One region of the Streptomyces sp. Pv4-95 genome, then DNA from elsewhere that is predicted to be linked to it. Evidence: predicted binding sites of a transcription regulator. Region 1 holds the regulator's gene; the other holds the start of a gene.

Region 1 (3,205 bases):
GGGCCCTGGGAGGTCTTCTCGCAGCGGATCACCGCCCCGCAGAAGCCCGACGTGACCTCCTCGACCACCAGATCGGGCTCCGCGGGCACCTCGGGGGCGGGCCGCTGCTTCTTCCACGGCGGGGTGAGGTCGGGGCTGTAGCGCTTGCTCTGCATGAGGACCTGTTCTGTGACGCACGGCAGGTGAGGGGAAGGACGGGACGGAAGACAGAGGCCGCGGGCCGGTCAGCCGGGGGACACGCCGAAACGGGTTGCCAGCGCGTCACGTTGGTCACGGACGAACCCGGCATTCACCACGGCTCCGTGCCCCGGCACGTACACCGCGTCCTCGCCGCCGAGGGCGAGCAGCCGGTCCAGCGCGGCCGGCCACTGCGCGGGCAGCGCGTCCCGGCCCGCGGCCGGCTCACCGGACTCCTCGACGAGGTCGCCGCAGAAGACGACCTCGGGTTCGCCGCGGCCGCCGGGTGCCAGGACGGCCATGTCGTGGGCGGTGTGGCCGGGGCCGACGTTGGCGAGCAGCACCTGCCGGTCGCCCAGGTCGACGGTCAGTTCGCCGTGGACGTGGTGGTGCGGGGCGACGACGAGATCGGCGGCCTCGGCGGCGGCGTCCCGGTCGACGCCGTGGTGCACCGCGGACTGCCGCAGCTCATCGCGCTCGCGCCGCAGCAGGTCGGCCAGCCCGGCCGCGCCGAAGACCTCGACGCCGGCGAAGGCCGCGGTGCCCAGCACATGGTCGAAGTGCGGGTGGGTGAGAGCGACATGCGTCACTTCCCGGCCGAGCAGCCCGCGGATCGTACGGCGCAGGTCGGCGCCGTCGCGGAGCGTCGCGCCGGTGTCGACGATCATCACGCCGGTCGCACCGGCGATCACCCCGACCGTCTCGTCCCAGCCGGGCATGCGGCGTCGGGCAAGACCGTCACCGAGCCGTTCCCATCCGGCCTCTTCCCAATCAATGCGCATACCGAGACGCTAGCTCCATCGCGATAGCGTTGCCCGGCAGACCTGATGATCACCGCCCTGGGGTAGGGACTCGGTACGGCCGGCCTTGCCCAAGCCTTGCTACCCGGCCGTACACTGGCTCAGGGCCTGGCACTCGGCCCGTGTGAGTGCCAGGGAAGACGAAGCGGCAGGACGCCCGGACAGGAGGTGCGCGGGATGCTCAGTGAGCGCAGGCTCGAGGTGCTGCGCGCCATCGTTCAGGACTATGTCGGGACGGAGGAGCCGGTCGGCTCCAAGGCGCTCACCGAACGCCATCAGCTCGGGGTCTCCCCGGCCACGGTCCGCAACGACATGGCGGCCCTGGAGGACGAGGGATTCATCGCCCAGCCGCACACCAGCGCGGGGCGGATTCCCACCGACAAGGGGTACCGCCTGTTCGTCGACAAGCTGGCCGGCGTCAAGCCGCTGTCCTCCCCGGAGCGGCGGGCGATCCAGAATTTCCTCGACGGCGCCGTCGACCTCGACGACGTGGTGGGCCGCACGGTCCGGCTGCTGGCGCAGCTGACCCGGCAGGTCGCGGTCGTGCAGTACCCGTCGCTGACGCGGTCCACGGTGCGGCATGTCGAGCTGCTCTCGCTGGCGCCGGCCCGGCTGATGCTCGTCCTGATCACGGACACCGGCCGCGTCGAGCAGCGCCTGGTCGACTGCCCCTCGCCGTTCGGTGAGGCCTCGCTGGCGGATCTGCGGGCGCGGCTGAACAGCCGGGTCGTGGGGCGCCGATTCGCGGATGTGCCGCAGCTGGTGCAGGATCTCCCGGAATCCTTCGAGCAGGACGACCGCGGCACCGTCTCGACAGTGCTGTCGGTCTTGCTGGAGACTCTGGTGGAGGAGACCGAGGAGCGACTCGTGATCGGCGGAACCGCCAATCTCACGCGCTTCGGTCACGACTTCCCCCTGACCATCCGGCCGGTGCTCGAGGCCCTTGAGGAGCATGTCGTGCTCCTCAAGCTGCTCGGGGAGGCCAAGGACTCGGGCATGACCGTACGTATCGGGCATGAGAATGCCCATGAAGGCCTGGCGTCCACATCGGTCGTCGCGGTCGGCTACGGTTCGGGCGACGAGGCAGTCGCCAAACTCGGCGTGGTCGGACCGACCCGCATGGACTACCCCGGAACGATGGGAGCGGTACGCGCAGTGGCACGTTACGTCGGACAAATCCTCGCGGAGTCGTAAGTGGCCACGGATTATTACTCGGTCCTCGGTATCAGCCGTGACGCCTCGCAGGACCAGATCAAGAAAGCCTTCCGCCGGCTGGCGCGCGAGCTGCACCCGGACGTGAACCCGGATCCGAAGACCCAGGAGCGGTTCAAGGAGATCAACGCCGCTTACGAGGTGCTGTCGGACCCGCAGAAGAAGCAGGTCTACGACCTCGGCGGCGACCCGCTCTCGCAGGCGGGCGGCGGCGGTGCGGGAGCGGGCGGCTTCGGCGCCGGCTTCGGCAACTTCTCCGACATCATGGACGCCTTCTTCGGCACGGCCTCGCAGCGCGGACCGCGCTCGCGGACCCGCCGCGGCCAGGACGCCATGATCCGCCTGGACATCGACCTCAACGAAGCCGCCTTCGGCACGACCAAGGACATCCAGGTCGACACCGCCGTCGTCTGCACGACGTGCAGCGGCGAGGGCGCGGCGCCGGGGACCTCGGCGCAGACCTGCGACATGTGCCGCGGCCGCGGTGAGGTCTCGCAGGTCACCCGGTCCTTCCTCGGCCAGGTCATGACGTCCCGGCCGTGCCCGCAGTGCCAGGGCTTCGGCACGGTCGTACCGACGCCGTGCCCGGAGTGCGCGGGCGACGGGCGGATCCGCTCGCGCCGCACGCTCACCGTCAAGATCCCTGCCGGTGTCGACAACGGCACCCGCATCCAGCTCGCGGGGGAGGGCGAGGTCGGCCCCGGTGGCGGCCCCGCCGGCGACCTCTACGTCGAGATCCACGAGGTCTCGCACCCGGTCTTCCAGCGGCGCGGTGACGATCTGCACTGCACGGTCACCATCCCGATGACAGCGGCTGCTCTGGGCACCAAGTGTCCGTTGGAGACGCTGGACGGGATGGAGGAGATCGACGTACGGCCCGGGACGCAGTCCGGCCAGTCGATCCCGCTGCACCAACGCGGTGTGACCCATCTGCGCGGCGGCGGCCGCGGTGACCTCATCGTCCACGTCGAGGTGCAGACTCCCTCCAAGCTCGACCCCGAGCAGGAAGAGCTGCT
Region 2 (3,205 bases), 2.2 Mb from region 1:
AAGCCCCGGCCGCGGGGCGCGGGGCCGAGCCAGGGGGGCGCCGGGCTCCGGGCCGAGCCCCGGGGGCGCCGCGCTCCCGTCACCAGACATCGCGCTCCGATGCCTGCCTTCAAGGAACGGGTGGGGCGCCTAGCCCCCGTCCCCCTCCCTCCCCAACTGCCCCACGCACCAGGGAGGATGACACCCCGCGTTCCGCCCACCACAACACGAGCAAGTCACCTCGCACCGCACCACACCACACCGGGCCACCGGGCCACACAACACCGCACCGTTCCCGCGTGCACCGGCCCCGCGTGCGCCGCAAATGAAACGCCGCCGGGGCGGCACCCTCCTGGAAGGAAGGTGCCGCCCCGGCGAACGTGAGGACAGTTGATCCGGGAGGATCAGAAGTCCATGTCACCGCCCGGCATGCCGCCGCCGGCCGGGGCAGCGCCCGCCTTCTCCGGCTTGTCGGCGATGACGGCCTCGGTGGTGAGGAACAGCGCGGCGATCGACGCGGCGTTCTGCAGCGCGGAGCGCGTCACCTTGGCGGGGTCGATGATGCCTTCGGCGATCATGTCGACGTACTCACCGGTCGCGGCGTTCAGGCCGTGGCCGACGGCCAGGTTGCGCACCTTCTCCACAACGACGCCACCCTCGAGGCCGCCGTTGACGGAGATCTGCTTCAGCGGGGCCTCCAGGGCCAGCTTCACAGCGTTGGCACCGGTGGCCTCGTCGCCCTCGAGCTCAAGCTTCTCGAAGACCGCGGAGGCCTGGAGCAGGGCCACGCCGCCGCCGGCGACGATGCCCTCCTCGACGGCCGCCTTCGCGTTGCGAACGGCATCCTCGATGCGGTGCTTGCGCTCCTTGAGCTCGACCTCGGTGGCGGCACCGGCCTTGATGACGGCCACGCCGCCGGCCAGCTTCGCCAGGCGCTCCTGGAGCTTCTCGCGGTCGTAGTCCGAGTCCGAGTTCTCGATCTCGGCGCGGATCTGGTTCACGCGACCCTGAACCTGCTCGCTGTCACCGGCACCGTCGACGATGGTGGTCTCGTCCTTGGTGATGACGACCTTGCGGGCACGGCCCAGCAGGTCGACGCCGGCGTTCTCCAGCTTGAGGCCGACCTCCTCGGAGATGACGGTGCCACCGGTGAGGATGGCGATGTCGCCGAGCATGGCCTTGCGGCGGTCACCGAAGCCCGGGGCCTTGACGGCAACGGACTTGAAGGTGCCACGGATCTTGTTGACGACCAGGGTCGACAGGGCCTCGCCCTCGACGTCCTCGGCGATGATCAGCAGCGGCTTGCCGGACTGCATGACCTTCTCCAGGAGCGGCAGCAGGTCCTTGACGTTGCCGATCTTGGAGTTGACGATCAGGATGTACGGGTCGTCGAGCGACGCCTCCATACGCTCCATGTCGGTGGCGAAGTACGCCGAGATGTAGCCCTTGTCGAAGCGCATACCCTCGGTGAGTTCCAGCTCCAGACCGAAGGTCTGGGACTCCTCGACGGTGATGACGCCTTCCTTGCCGACCTTGTCCATCGCCTCGGCGATGAGCTCGCCGATCTGGGTGTCGGCGGCGGAGATGGAGGCGGTGGAGGCGATCTGCTCCTTGGTCTCCACATCCTTGGCCTGCTCCAGCAGGGCGGCGGAGACGGCCTCGACGGCCTTCTCGATGCCGCGCTTGAGGGCCATCGGGTTGGCGCCGGCGGCTACGTTGCGCAGGCCCTCGCGGACCAGCGCCTGCGCCAGGACGGTCGCGGTCGTCGTGCCGTCACCGGCGACGTCGTCCGTCTTCTTCGCGACCTCCTTGACCAGCTCGGCGCCGATCTTCTCGTACGGGTCCTCGAGCTCGATCTCCTTGGCGATGGAAACACCATCGTTGGTGATCGTGGGGGCGCCCCACTTCTTCTCGAGGACGACGTTGCGGCCCTTGGGGCCGAGGGTGACCTTGACGGCGTCGGCGAGCTGGTTCATCCCGCGCTCGAGACCGCGCCGTGCCTCCTCGTCGAACGCGATGATCTTGGCCATGTGAAGTGGTCCTCCCGGACAGGGGTGGATTGCTCCGGACCGCGCTGGCGCCCGCGACGGACGGTCTGCGAGCCTGTGGTTCCTTGCCCCACCGGCCTGCCGACCTCACCGAGTCGGTCCTTAACTGTCACTCTCACTCGGAGAGTGCTAACGCAATGATTAGCACTCGGGGGGTGCGAGTGCAAGCGCCTCCCGAGATGGCCCACCCTCCGGACGCACGCCGAACGCATGCCGCACGCACCGGACGCACAGCAGAGGGTCCGCACCCCCTCAGGGATGCGGACCCTCATCACGCTGCAGTCGGTCGGCGCTTCAGCCGGCCACCCGGACCATGTCCGCCTGCGGCCCCTTCTGGCCCTGCGAGATCTCGAACTCGACCCGCTGACCCTCCTCAAGGGTGCGGTAGCCGTCCATCTGAATCGCGCTGTAGTGGACGAAAACATCCGCACCACCGTCGACCGCGATGAAGCCGTACCCCTTCTCCGCGTTGAACCACTTGACGGTGCCCTGAGCCATGCCTAACTCCCCTATTACTGGCCCTTGCACAGGACCGCACTCCGCGGACCCGGGTCAGACCTCACCCCCCGAAAGGCCCGCGGGGTGTGCGCCGGAACGCGTCGACCGCCGCTGAATGTATCTGCACCACTGCCCAGCGCAACAGGTCAATCGGACGAGAATTCTGGCGCCGGAGAATCGGCAATATGCGGTGAAACACCGCTTTCCCTGGGCAAGCCGGGCCGGGCATAACGCACCTGGGCGACAAATGCCGCACACACTTTGGGCACAACTCGCCGCGGTCTCATATGCGTTCGGCACGCGCGCGGAGAGGGATCTTCGCCATGGTATCCCCATTCACAGAACGGAATTGCCCCGTCCGCTTTTCGGCGGACGGGGCAATTCCAGTCAAGCGAGAGGCGAGATGGCGCGAATTAGCACCCGCCGGCCACTGCCGGAATGATCGAGACACCCGCACCGTCCGGCGTCGGCGTCTCCAGGCCCTGCTCGAAACGCACGTCGTCGTCGTTGACATAGACGTTCACGAAGCGGCGCAGCTTGCCCGCGTCGTCCAGCACCCGGGCCGCGATGCCCTGGTGGTTCTTCTCCAGGTCGGCAATCACCTCGGAGAGGGTCGCGCCGTCTGCCGCGACCTCGGCCTTGCCGTCGGTGTAGGTGCGAAGAATGGTGGGGATGCGGAC

The links. Region 1 encodes HrcA, which represses chaperone genes, less so after heat shock. Its sites were predicted from a motif close to TTNGCACTCNGNNNNNCNGAGTGCNAA; they were not measured.
Region 2: the regulator HrcA is predicted to act here: its motif matches at 2,134-2,160, upstream of groL (chaperonin GroEL).

Annotation. Positions count from the first base shown of each region.
Region 1 covers NZ_CP127172.1:5,640,859-5,644,063, forward strand. The annotation lists gene QOM21_RS24670 (DUF3097 domain-containing protein) at 1-155, opposite strand, end outside; gene QOM21_RS24675 (MBL fold metallo-hydrolase) at 225-959, opposite strand; gene hrcA (heat-inducible transcriptional repressor HrcA) at 1,155-2,171, shown strand; gene dnaJ (molecular chaperone DnaJ) at 2,172-3,205, shown strand, end outside.
Region 2 covers NZ_CP127172.1:3,483,683-3,486,887, forward strand. The annotation lists gene groL (chaperonin GroEL) at 384-2,009, opposite strand; gene QOM21_RS15215 (cold-shock protein) at 2,322-2,525, opposite strand; gene QOM21_RS15220 (MoaD/ThiS family protein) at 2,939-3,205, opposite strand, start outside.